DNA from 2 places in the Psychrobacillus sp. FSL H8-0484 genome. Region 2 is predicted to be linked to the other one. Evidence: a T-box and tRNA genes for the amino acid it is inferred to sense, from the RefSeq annotation. Region 2 holds a T-box; the other holds one or more tRNA genes.
The links. The T-box of region 2 lies ahead of MHH81_RS13680 (valine--tRNA ligase). A T-box ahead of a tRNA ligase gene usually reads a tRNA of that ligase, here a tRNA-Val.

Region 1 (7,057 bases), 560 kb from region 2:
CTTGCAGCCAATTTCTTTTAATAACGTAGATTAGGATTGTTGATAGGAAAAAACCTACAATATGTAAAACGGCTGTTAAGTCAGTTATTAAATCTGCCTCCCAACCCGTTAACCGCCAAATTCGATAGAAGTTGAGCTGAAGTTCAATAGAAAGGAATAGCATAAATGCATAAAGAACACTAACAGTATTTAAAATAGAAAGAAATATCTGAGGGCGAATATTCCCCTTGTATTTTTTTCAAAGGATTCATCCTAATCCACTATTATTATACAATAAAAAATATTTAGTTAATTAAAAACAAAAAAAAGAGAATTATACTATGAAAATGAAAGCAATTGAGCTTTCGATAACTATTATCTTCTTGGTCATATAGTTTAGAAGAATCAACGGTTATATTAAATGCATTCAAGTGATTGCTATCATCTGACATGTATGGTTCAATGGATACTACTTCAAACGAAACGCCCTGTCAGTCGCCAACAATTCGCTGTATTCTAAACCGAACATTAAAAACAATGGAAGAAATTTAATAATATAAAGAAGGGTAGGAGAGCTTCTTCTACCCTTCTTTCAATCTAAAAAGAAACGGCCTGGTTGCCTTTCTTCAAAATAAACCTACAGGCATAGGTACATCTTTTATGTGTTAATAGTCTCCTTTTGTTGAGCATTTCTTATCCAACCCATACCTGCAACGGCCATAAATATAAAGCCACATACTGAGGTGAGCCAGAAAAAAATTCTTCCACCATTTGTTGGTGAATTATAAACGAGACCACTTACCACTAGCAATATACACCCGATCAATCCAAAATAACCTATAGTCCAATCATAATTACATTTCAATAGATAATAACCAATTACACATAGAATGTAGATTCCGCTGACCATCATAATTGTTGGAAATAATGGTTGGAATTTAGCGGCATAAACAAAATAATCTAGCTGGCTAATATCACGACCATCCATAATGTCCATATGTAATAATTTAGTAAATGGTGTTGAATACTTCCATTCCCATGGATGATTCATAATGGCACTGCCTTCATACCAAGCGATAAATGTTGCAGTACATAATACAACCGATCCAATAATGAGTTGTATAATATATTTAAACAAAAATCATCCCCCTAACATGCTTAAAATATTCCGTATATTACCAAGACGTAAAGGGAATATTTGAGTTCCTAATTGTTATATTTATTTGTAAATAAATTTACATTTCCTTGTTACTTGACTACACTTCTTTTAGACAAAAAAAATGTCTACCAAATCAACGATGAATTTGATAGACACTTTGACTTTTGATCTTATGGATGCATTAGTTACATATAAATTTTATTCTGTTCTTGCCATGTTTTTAGCATAAAAAATCTCATCCATTTCTGTTTTTAACTTCTTCGTGATTAATATCTTCTCATCCTCAGTTAACTCGTCTTCTGTATAACCAAATAAGTAATTATTTAAATCAAATTTCTTTAGCTTGCATTTTGTATGAAATATATTTTCTTGGTATACGTTTACATCAATCATTTGAAAATTTTCTTGTAAACCTACCGGTATATAGTTTTGAATAGAGTTTATATCATGATCGATAAATAATTTATGACCCCTTACATCTCTAGTAAAGCCCCGTACACGATAATCCATAACCATAACGTCTGTCTCAAATGAATGAATTAAATAATTCAACGCTTTCAATGGAGAAATTTCTCCACATGTGGAAATATCAATATCTGCTCGAAATGTACTAATTCCTTCATCCGGGTGATATTCAGGATAAGTATGAACGGTTATATGACTTTTATCTAAATGTCCCACTACGGTTTCAGGTAGAGGTCCTGGTGATTCTTTAAAAGAATCCACGGAAGAATCATCGACAGGTCCTTCGGAAACCAAGATTGTCACGCTTGCTCCCTGCGGTTCATAATCTTGCTTAGCAATGTTTAAAATATTTGCCTCAATAATCTCAGATACTTTAGTTAATATTTTTGTCAATCGATCTGCATTATATTGCTCATCAATGTACTCAATATATTTCTCACGTTCTTCTTTCGTTCTTGTAAAACAAATATCATACATATTGAAACTTAATGTCTTTGTAAGGTTATTAAAGCCATGTAACTCAATTCTTTGTTTAGGGGTTAAACTCATTTTTATAGTACCTCTCTTCTGCTAAAATTTCAGGACAATTAATGAAGGAATGTAAAAATCTCTATCACAATCCCCTTCTTATTTTAGTTTCCCTCAAATCGATTTTTCTAAAACATAAAAATAAATAACAAACAAAATGGAGAACTTTATATTTTATTCATACAGTCTCTATCAAAATTACGATTTCTTCTAGAATTCTTTGCAATTTACCCCCATTGTAATAAGCATCTAGCATCTTTTTATATACTTTAAGAAACGAATAACTAATGCTATATCATATGCAGCTTTAGAAAAATCAATAAAGATATGTACTTTCTCAATGGAAAAACGACATAATCATTCCTCGCAATTTAATTCATTTTTCCCATAGAAACTTTGTTTAATTTAACAGAGCTTTTAATTTACAAGAAAAAAAGCCAGCTAATGCCTGTAATCCAGAGGTTATTTACCTTAAATGACTAAACTATATAATGCTTTCTAAATTAGGTATGTACGACCACCTTATTTTGTGCTACTATTTAGATTAGCAACATTTGGTATATATATTTTTTATATACATATAACGGTCTTGTAGCTCAGTTGGGAGAGCACCACCTCGACAAGGTGGGGGTCGCAAGTTCGAGACTTGTCGAGACCATATCGGTATTCAAAACCCCGTCACGTCAACGTTTAATAGCGTTAGCGTGTGCGGGGTTTTATTCGTTTAAGGCGAAAGGTGTACGCCTTCCCTCTACCCCGTAAAATACCCATACAGGCAGCCACTTGCTTTAACTAAAGCACTCGTTTGCTTAATAAGAAATCACTAATCAAGTGGTTTCCAATTAGAGTCTTTTATATCTTCCTTATTTAGCTTTCGTACTAATTTAATACAATATTCTTCACATGCCCCAAATTTAATGAAGTTCTTTTGTGCTTGCCTTAATGAAATTTCATTTGCCCCACCTTCGTAATCAGGGTCTTGAAATTGAACACCGTCATCCTGCCAAAAACATATTTTGCAAATTGCATCTGTATAAGTTGGTTCTTGTTCTAATATTTTATATCCACAGCAAGGACAAGTATATTTCATGAAATCACCTCGATTATTTTTATGAATTTCTCCATGCTTTCTTGTTGAACTAAACTGCGGCTTTAGTTTATGTGTAACATTTCACAATGCATATCTGAGAACAACATAATCTCGAAAGACTCAAGGGGATATCTCCAATTCCAATAATAATCGTGTTAGAACGCGGGTACCTCTCACTTAATTATCGATATTTCTAATCAAAAAGATCTCTAGTGCGTACTCACACGCGCTAGAGATCTATTCTTAGTTATGAATAGGTAATTGACTACTATCTATATAAATCGAACTAATGAATATCTAAACGAACTAAGTGCAGGAGCCTTAACAGGGGTAGCCAAAGTCATCAGACCAGCGTCTTATGGCGAGGTGCATCCCTAGCGCCGTAGCGAATTCAATGGGATTCTTTATCCCGCATTAACTGGCAGTAATACCCCCACTGATTAAAGGTTCACTTTATATCAACTTATCGTTACCAATTCTGAAGGTTATTTTAAATTTACGCGTGTAAAATAACTCAAGACTCTTTTCAAAAAAGATTTTTGGATTTTCTTTTTTCTAGATAGGTAGTTATGTCCTAATTTATATTGTCTTGCTTCCTTTTCCAAGTCAGCCATCCGTTGCTTTGTATATTCTATATCGTTAATCGTAAACATTATTTTTCTCCTTAAGGAGAAGTCCAATTATATTGTTAAGGTGTGGCTAGCACCATTCCTGTTAGCCACTTTTCACCTAAATAGTGTGTTGGCGACTCCAATTTATTTTTACCTACAAATTTATTAATCTGCTTACCACTCTTTTTTGGTATCATCATTTTTTTTCCTCCTTCATTTATTATTTTTCCGATTAAACCAATAGCATCATTTTAGTCAACTGGGGTTTATCTTTCCCCAACCGGTGCTATCCACTTTCGAGAGATTCCTTTTTTAATAACTTTCTTCGCTGTTTTATGATCATCATCACCAGCACTCCTTTTCTTGTTATTTTGTTTATATATGCAACACGCAATGCGTGAAAACACCAAAGTTTCTAAAAATGCACACAAAAGAGCACACGCTTCTTTACATAAGCGTGTGCTCATAGAAAAAGAACGGCATAACATGCCGTCCGTATTAATTATTTACAAAAAAATAATTAGCGGTTGGGCACGAAATCACTATACGATTATTTTTTAAAGTTCTAAATGTAGTCATTTTCCGTACCTCCATTTCTAATTTGAATATCTAACTACTATAGGATATCATTACTTATTTCTGAATGTCAACATCTTTCTGAATATTATGTATTATTTTTAGGATATCAGCGTCCAAAGCTAAGTAGCTTCCGCAATGGAAAAAAAACGTATAGATCCTTTGAATGATATGTTAGTACGTCGATTATTATTACTTTGTTCTAAACCAAAGTTTTTAGAAGAATTCGGATTAAAGTCGATTAGTCATTCTACAATTGGACGGCGATTATCAGAGCTGAATACGTCCCATTTAGGATATTTTCTCGCCGTTTGGCCAGTTCATTATTTGGTTGGGTTGGTGTTTCCTTTACTACTGGTTCATCAACAACCGTAGTGATAGTTTCTTCTTTTTCACTATTTTTATTTGTTTCAACTGTGGTTACTTCTTGTGGATCTGTTTCTACATCTGTAATGGATGCATCTTCTAAGTTGGTACAACCAACCATAAAGATGGTTGTTAAAAGTAAGATTAAATAGTTCATTTTCTTTTTCATTTTAGGACTCTCCTATAATAGTTTCATACTGTTCATTCTAAAAATCTCGGAATGTTAACATAGATTAACATTGTTAACCTATTGATAATAGTACATTCCAAGATTAACTTTATTTCAGTAGATACTGGTTCGAAAATTCTCCGACTCAAGTCTGTTTAACCAGTTATGAACTAATGCGTTAAATACATCGGTTTGTTCGATTTGTAGGTTGTGACCAGCCATATCAAGCACTGCAAAAGTTGCCCTTGGGTAATCTTCAATTAGTCGCCACGCATCGTGGTATCCGACTACATTGTCCTGACGCCCTGTGATAATTAGCGTGGGATACTCAAGTTTAGATGAAATATCGAAGGTAAAGCCATATCCATTTTGACGAATGTGGTTTAAGAATTCATAATTTGTTTGTTTAGAAGGAAGTAAAATTTCATTTCGAAACCTCTCCCATTCAGTTTGACCTTGCACTACCCCCATGGAGCAAAATACATCAACTTCATCTGGAGACAAATGTGATATCAAGTTGCTGTCTCTTTTTAGAACGGTCTGCTGTGGTACTACCCTTTCATCTAATTCGGGTATAGTCAATGGTGCCATCAGCAGTAATCCACGAACTGTGTCCTGCCGTGAACGGACTATACCTCTGGCAATGTACCCTCCATATGAATTACCACAAATAATAAACGGTTGACCAGGGATAATCTCGTCCAAAAGACGTAATATAGCTTCTAAAATATCATCAGAGTTCTGAATAGATGGTTGTGACTCGGAATGCCCCATACCTGGTAAGTCTATGTATATTCTCTTCCAACCGCTTCGTTTCTCGAATAACGGTTCCATTGCATGTAACATCACTTGATGGTCAAGTGTCCAACCATGCAACATAACTATGGGATATCCTTTTCCAATTACTTTATGGTAAATCGACATGTATTTGTTTCCCCTTTCCCTGTAAACCAGTTGTATCGACATGAGTTTAATCCTCTCATACATATATCACAATTTTAACAAACTTCCTTGTTCAACTGAACTGCTGCGTTAGTTCAATAAGAAAAAAGGACTGCCTAAGCAACCCATGATCTTTAACTAAAGCACCCGTTAGCACAATAAGAAAAGCCTTCGAAATCACTAATTACTCTCTTTACTTTTCTTATAAAAGTTTGATACCACCCCTAATATAATTCCGATAACAATTAAGGGTATAGAAAATGTTGCATATGGTTCAGGAGTATCCGCAATTCCAAATGTCTGATTAAAAGCAAATCCAGCTGCCATTAGCCATACTCCTAAATAAAATAAGATTTTTCCAGTCTTGGTATGCCTTTTCAATAAAAACACCCCTTACATTTCTCATTCTTAAATAACCATCTTAAACTAAACTGCTGCGTTAGTTTAATAAGAAAAAAGAGCTGCATAAGCAACCCCACGATCTTTAACTAAAGCACTCGTTAGTGGAATAAGAAACTATTGCATGAAAGCGAATTTTCATCTAATTCATCTACTACTTTTTGAATGTCTTCATGAACTTCAACTACTAAACTTAGGTCAAGTCCATGCACATAGTAGAGTAAAACATTGGGTCTTCTGTTTTAGATCCTATTTGATATTGTAAAGTCAAACCGCTTGCCAGTGCCGCGTCATACATGTCTTGACCATAAGCCGCAACAATTTCAGAACGATATTCAGAAACAGAGTAGTGTTTATCCATTCCACTATCTGAAGTATTTACTTCTATACCTTTTTCCTAGTAATTTCCTGTACCGTAACTTTTTGGTTTGCATGTTAATTCATATGCACTCCATCCAGTACGGCCTGGTATTTTTCCTCCTGAATATAGATATGTTTTTAGTTCTGCTAATGTAGAAGGATGTTGATTACTATCATGAGCTACGATATCTTTTATTGTGTAAGGACCTGATGGCAATGCAGCATTTGCTGTTATTGGAAAATAGACAAAGATAGAAGTGCTAAACCATAAATATGTCAGAAATAATACAAAAAATATTTTTTTCAATATTTCACCTCCTTTACATTAAAATTAAATTCATTAATTTGAATTAACAGCTATATAAAGACGGCTTTCTAAATAATTAAAGTACATTACGAATTTTCTTGAATTG
Region 2 (7,057 bases):
ACCTCCTCTAGCTTTCGCAACATGTATAGGTAGTCTTTATCTTTCAAAATACCGACAATAAAATGGATTCGTTTATTCGGAAATTGTTCCTTTATCGTATCCACTAAAGCGTCAATACTCGCTTTGTTATGAGCTCCATCGAAGTATACGTGTTCACTCATTTTTTCCATCCGACCTGGTAAGTAAGCCTTTTTAACAGCGGCTTGAACATGGCATTCCTTTAACGAAAAACTACTTTCTAATAGAGCAGTTATTGCTAGTGACATATTGGATAACTGATGTTCTCCTAACATTTGTGGGTACAAATGATGAAACTGGGTCTCTTCATATGTATAAGTATGTCCTCCTATAGAAAATGCTTTATTATATTCTATTACTATTGAATTCTTCTGTATTGCTTCTTCTAGGACTATTTTTTTTGCTTCAAAGGATAAAGCCCCTATTACTAATTTGCTATTATCTTTTAATATCCCTGCTTTATGCCAACTTATTTTTTCGACAGTATTCCCTAAAAAATTTGTATGGTCAATGGAAATGCTTGGAATGACCGCAACAGAACGATCTATCACATTCGTACTATCAAATCTACCGCCCATTCCTGCTTCTATAAAAACAACATCTAATGTTTCTTCTTCCAAAACGAGAAAAGCAACAACAGTCAACAATTCAAAATCGGTTAACATACCACTTAAGCCAGCTTGAAACATTTTTTGAAAAGCAAGATCCATTTGTTCCGGAGTCACAGGAACACCGTTCACTTGGATTTGATCGTGTACGTCGATAATGCTTGGAGATGTAAAAGAGCCATATGCAAGTCCATGTTCTTTTGCAATGGCGCTTAAAAATGCTATAGTAGATCCCTTTCCATTTGTACCTGCTATGTGGATTATGCGATGTTTTTTTTGTGGATTTCCAAGCTTGGCTAAAGCTTTTTGGATGGCTTCCAGTCCTGGCTTAATAATTGTCTCACTCTCTACTTTCCACTCTTTTTTATATAAATTAAAATTATTTATTTCCAACTACTCCACCCTATTCCCATTTTAGCAACTTTCGTGCTAAACTTCTTGTAAACATATTATAACACGTACCCGTGGAGGTCATTCATTATGCAGACATGTTGGATTGTTTATAACGGTAGTCTTACACATGATAAATTTATCGATCAAGCGCTCCTGCTTCAAGAAGCAGCTGAAAAGCAAGGAATTCAAGCAACATTAGTGAAAAACTATGAGCTCCTAATGAACGTTCAGCAAAGTTTACATGCAAAACCCGATTTTGTTGTTTTTCTTGATAAAGATATTTTACTTGCACAATATTTGAAAAATGAAGGCATACCCGTCTTTAATGACCCAGAAGTTATTGAAATTTGTGATAATAAAGCGCGACAATATATGGCGTTAGCCAAAGCACAAGTTCCAATGCCTCTCACAATTATTGCTCCAAAAGTGTATCCAGATTGCTCGATTCAGCATACAGGTTATTATGAACAGGTACTACAAACAATTCCACTTCCAATGATCATCAAAGAAGCGCATGGCTCATTTGGAATGAAAGTTTATTTAATAGAGACAAGAGAGCAGTTTTTTGAAAAAGTCGAAGAATTAAGAGGAATTGAATACGTATTTCAAGAATTTATAGCTTCGAGCAGAGGCCGTGATATTCGTGTGAATGTTGTCGGTGGACAAGTAGTTGCTTGCATGCATCGCCACTCTGAAACTGATTTCCGTGCCAATATTACAAATGGAGGTACTGCATCTCAGATTATCCTTACCGAAAGACAAAAAGAAGTTGCTATTCAAGCCGCTCAAGCATTAAATGCAGAATTTGCAGGAGTCGATTTATTGTTTGGTGAAAATGAAGAACCACTTGTTTGTGAAGTAAACGGCGTTGCCCATATTCGTAATATATATAATGTAACAGGCATTAACGTAGGAGATGCGATGATTAGTTACATTCTGTCTAAAGTAAGGATCGCTGCAATATGAACGGCTTACTAATCTACGAACCAAAAGAAATAGAACGAAATAGTAGTTTCATAGACCGTTTAATAATAGCTGCAGAAAATCTTGGTCATACACTTTCTGTTGTAGATGATCAGCAGTCTACTATTCCAGAGGCTGAGTTTATATTTTTTAGAGCTAGAAACCCAAAGCTTTCAAAGCAATTAGAACAACGAAATATTCCCATGTTCAATCGCGCAGAAGTGAATGTGATTGCCAATGATAAATGGAAAGCAATGCAGCTCGTTCAGCTTCTTGGCATAGCTACTGTACCAACTAAGAAAATACAAAGCATCTCAGAGATTTCCGAGTATCCTGTCGTTTTAAAAACAACGGATGGCCATGGTGGAATGCAGGTAGAGCTTTTTCATATGAAAGAAGATGCAGAGGCTTTTATAAAACAATATAATTCTCAAACGATTATTGCCCAAACATATATAGAAACAAATGCTACTGATGTACGCGTATTTATGCTCGGTACGCAAGTTATAGGTGCCGTGAAAAGAATTGGCGCTGAGAATAGCTTTAAATCGAATTTCACACTCGGTGGAACCGTCGAAAAATATATGTTGGACTCTCAGCAACTAGCTGATGTAGAAAAAATAGCAAAAGCATTAAAAAGTGACTATATTGGAATCGACTTTCTCTTATTACCGAACGGTGGCTGGCTATTCAATGAAATAGAAGATCCAGTTGGTGCTAGATCTTATTTCCATACAACGCAAAAAGACATTGCTATACCTATCATGGAGTATATCCATAATCAATTAACGAAAAAAGAGTGCGCCTCCATCTAAATGAGGCTGCACTCTTTTTTCGTTAATGTTTTTTCTAACTAAACGAGCAAGATTACCGAAAAAAGAATGGAGGGTCGTGACTCAAGTCACGACCCTCCATTCGAAATTATCCCACGGTAATCATGTAGCCAAAGTCCGTCCAAAGCACTCCGGAAACAATGGCATACAAGCTTAGTTCTTAAAGCTCTACTTACAGGTTTTTCAGTTCTTCTAATCGTTTTAACACAGTTGCGTGTTTTTCTAGATAATCTTGTTCTTTCGCACGTTCTTCTGCAACAACTGCTTCAGGCGCTTTGGAAACGAAGCGTTCATTGGACAATTTCCCTTGAACTAGCTTCACTTCTTTTGCCCATTTTTCTAATTCTTTTTCTAAACGTGCTTTTTCTGCATCGATATCAATTAGTCCTTGTAAAGGAAGGAATAATTCTGCTCCTGTTACTACGGTCGACATACATTGACCTGGTGCTTCAATATTTTGACCAATTACAAGTGGTTCTGGGTTACAGAAACGCTCTAGATATTTTGCATTTGCTTCTAATACTGCAAGAGTTTCTGCATCTTTAGCTGAAATGTACAATGGCACTTTTTTACTCATTGGTGTTTGTACTTCTGATCGGATATTACGTACAGAACGGATAATTTCAGCAAGTAGCTTCATGCTAGCAGCTTCTTCTTTATTCGAAAGAGCTTCGTTTACAGTTGGCCATGCAGCTACTGTTATGGACTCTCCTTCATGTGGAAGGTTTTGCCAAATTTCTTCTGTGATGAATGGCATGAATGGATGCAATAAGCGCATCGTGTTATCTAGTACATAAGCTAGAACAGAACGTGTCATTTTCTTCGCTTCTTCATCTTCCCCATTTAGTGGTAGTTTCGCCATTTCGATGTACCAGTCACATAAATCATCCCAGATGAAGTTATACAGGGCACGACCTACTTCACCAAACTCATACTTCTCTGAAAGTCTTGTTACTTGTTCAATTGTTTCGTTCAAACGAGTTAATATCCAAGCATCTGCAACGGATTTTTTCCCATCCAAATTAATCTCTTCAAATTTCAAGCCGTCCATATTCATTAATGCAAATCGAGAAGCATTCCATATCTTATTAGCAAAGTTCCAAACTGCTTCTACTTTTTCTGTAGAATAACGTAAATCTTGCCCTGGAGATGAACCTGTACTTAAGAAATATCGAAGTGAATCGGCACCGTATTGCTCGATTACTTCCATTGGATCAATACCATTACCAAGTGATTTCGACATTTTGCTTCCATCTTCTGCACGAACAAGTCCATGAATTAATACATCTTCAAATGGACGAGTTTCTGTAAATTCTATCCCTTGGAAAATCATACGAGAAACCCAGAAGAATATAATATCATAACCGGTAACAAGTGTATTCGTTGGATAATACTTTTTAAACTCTTCGTTTTCTGTATTAGGCCAACCTAATGTCGAGAACGGCCAAAGTGCAGAAGAGAACCAAGTATCTAAAACATCATCTTCTTGTTTCCAATTTTCAGCATCTGCTGGAGCTTCGTGTCCAACATATATTTCTCCTGTTTCTTTATGATACCAAGCAGGAATTCGATGTCCCCACCATAATTGTCTAGAGATACACCAATCATGAAGGTTTTCCATCCAGCGTAAGTATGTTTTCTCAAAGCGATCTGGTACGAAGTTTACTTTTTCTTCTGTTTGTTGTAATTTGATTGCTTCTTCAGCTAGTGGTTGCATTTTAACAAACCATTGCGTTGATAAATATGGTTCTACAACTGCTCCACTGCGCTCTGAATGTCCTACTGAATGCATATGTTCTTCGATTTTGAATAAAACACCAGCGTCTTGTAAATCTTTTACGATTTGTTTACGGCAAGCAAAACGGTCCATTCCATCATAAATTGCTGCGTTTTTATTCATTGTACCGTCTTCATTCATAACTAAAATACGTTCTAAATTATGACGATTTCCGATTTCAAAGTCGTTAGGGTCATGTGCAGGTGTAATTTTTACTGCTCCACTACCAAATTCCATATCTACGTAGTCATCCCCAACGATTGGAATTTCACGACCAACGATAGGGAGCTTTACTGTTTTACCGATTAAATGTTTGTAACGGTCATCTTCTGGATGAACTGCAACCGCAGTATCACCTAGCATTGTTTCAGGGCGAGTAGTCGCAACGTCGATTGAACCAGTACCATCTGCAAGTGGGTAATGCATATGATAGAATGCACCCTGTACATCTTTATGAATTACTTCGATATCAGAGAGTGCAGTTTTTGTTGCAGGATCCCAGTTAATAATATATTCACCACGGTAAATCAGCCCTTTATTGTACAGCTTCACGAATACTTCTTTTACTGCGTTTGAAAGACCTTCGTCTAATGTAAAGCGTTCTCGAGAGTAGTCTAAGCCTAAACCTAGTTTTGACCATTGTGCACGAATATGACCTGCATACTCTTCTTTCCATTTCCATGTTTCTTCGACAAATTTTTCACGTCCTAAATCATAGCGAGAAATATTTTCCGAACGTAGCTTTTCTTCTACTTTTGCTTGTGTCGCAATACCTGCATGGTCCATACCAGGTAGCCATAATGCGTCGTATCCTTGCATACGCTTCATACGAATAATAATATCTTGCAGAGTTGTATCCCATGCGTGCCCTAAATGTAATTTTCCTGTTACATTCGGGGGCGGTATTACGATTGTATAAGGCTTCTTATCGCTTTCTGGATGTGCTTCGAAGTATTTCCCTTCTAGCCACCACTCGTAGCGACCTTTTTCAATTGACTGTGGATCATACTTCGTTGGCATCGTTGTTTCATTTGTCATTTTCTGTTCCTCCTAAAAAAGAATATAAAAAAACTCCATTCGTCTTAAAGGACGAAGGAGTTTGTTCGCGGTACCACCTTTATTCGCAGATGCAAAAGTACGCATCACGCTCTCAATTCGATAACGGCTTCAAACCGGTATTTGCTACTATTAGTTCACAAATACTGCTCGTGGGCTACCTTCAAATGGTGGTTCACAGAAACATTTCAGCAAATTGTTTCCTTTCTTTTGAAAACCAGTTCATTTTACTCTTCCCATTCATAGCATCTATATATAGTTGTTTATATTGTATCGAATACTATTATATGCCGTCAAGTCCAGTCTTGCGAAAGGAGGATATTATCATGAGAAAAGGGCCTAGATATAACCCGTATTTACTACCTGAGTGGCTTCGTAGAACACGTTTTTATTGTAAAGGGATAATTATTCCTATTTGTGGTTTCCAAACCATACGTGTATTAATTATTCCTACTACTTGGGATATTCTTTTACTTATCTTTCTACTCTTCTTCTGCTTTTTGTTTTACAAAGACATAATTTGATGGGAAAGTAAGCTTTGAATATCCATCATCTAAATTTAAAATAAATTGAAGCTCCGATTCCTCTAGATTCTCGCTTTCTTCTTGTACCTGTGCGTTCAATTCTTTTGTTTCTTTTTGTGCTACCTGAGCTACCTGTTCTTCCTGTTCTTCCTGTGCTACTGCTTCTTGTACGTCAGCTTTTACTATTTGTTCTTTTGACGTTTCGTATTCACAGTTTACTATCCAAGATATTTCAATACCTTCATGGCCTGTCGTTTTTGAATTGACATTTTGGACGCTTAAGCTAGGTGTGCTACCTGCTTGGATTTTTTGTTTACTTATATCTACGCTCATTGGTACTGCATATTCAAAATATCCAAGCTCTCCTTGCACATCTAGATCCTCAATTTGAGTAAAATCACCTGTCCCATGATGGGCATGTTCTCCCTCTTCAAACCTAACGTAACAAGTAATATGATAGATACCACCAATTTGAATCGCGTCTTCTACTTCACTTTGCTCATATTGTGGAGTTACTTTCACCGTTTTAATTTCTTTTGGTATCCCAAAACTTTGGGGAAAACGAAATTGCTCTTTTACTTCCCAATTTTTCACTTCCATTTGTCATCCTCCTTCATATAGGACAACTTATGTAAACACATTGGAAAATATGAAAAAGCCTCGCAATATATGCAAGGCTTTTTACAAATTATTTAGCTGATAATTTTTCAAACACTGTATGGAAAGCTTGAACAGTCTTTTCAATATGCTCCTCTGTGTGGGCACTAGATAAGAACATTCCTTCAAACTGGGAAGGTGGTAAATAAATACCTTCCTCCGCCATCAAACGGAAATATTTCGCAAATAAATCTAAATCCGAGTTTTTCGCCTGATCGTAGCAGATTA

Region 1: it has a tRNA-Val gene. The T-box ahead of MHH81_RS13680 (valine--tRNA ligase) is inferred to sense a tRNA for this amino acid. The anticodon was not compared.

Annotation. Positions count from the first base shown of each region.
Region 1 is NZ_JBBOSZ010000001.1:2,237,633-2,244,689, forward strand. Features, by position in the region: gene MHH81_RS10835 (YjdJ family protein) at 638-1,117, opposite strand; gene speD (adenosylmethionine decarboxylase) at 1,337-2,152, opposite strand; tRNA gene MHH81_RS10845 (tRNA-Val) at 2,717-2,789, shown strand; gene MHH81_RS10850 (CPCC family cysteine-rich protein) at 2,955-3,221, opposite strand; gene MHH81_RS10855 (hypothetical protein) at 3,707-3,874, opposite strand; gene MHH81_RS10860 (hypothetical protein) at 3,910-4,032, opposite strand; gene MHH81_RS10865 (hypothetical protein) at 4,659-4,943, opposite strand; gene MHH81_RS10870 (alpha/beta fold hydrolase) at 5,058-5,867, opposite strand; gene MHH81_RS10875 (hypothetical protein) at 6,066-6,266, opposite strand; gene MHH81_RS10880 (hypothetical protein) at 6,478-6,645, opposite strand; gene MHH81_RS10885 (hypothetical protein) at 6,682-6,951, opposite strand; gene MHH81_RS10890 (S-layer homology domain-containing protein) at 6,985-7,057, opposite strand, start outside.
Region 2 is NZ_JBBOSZ010000001.1:2,802,586-2,809,642, forward strand. Features, by position in the region: gene MHH81_RS13665 (bifunctional folylpolyglutamate synthase/dihydrofolate synthase) at 1-1,019, opposite strand, end outside; gene MHH81_RS13670 (ATP-grasp domain-containing protein) at 1,107-1,985, shown strand; gene MHH81_RS13675 (ATP-grasp domain-containing protein) at 1,982-2,797, shown strand; gene MHH81_RS13680 (valine--tRNA ligase) at 2,988-5,630, opposite strand; T-box leader at 5,675-5,901, opposite strand; gene MHH81_RS13685 (hypothetical protein) at 6,131-6,772, opposite strand; gene hemL (glutamate-1-semialdehyde 2,1-aminomutase) at 6,861-7,057, opposite strand, start outside.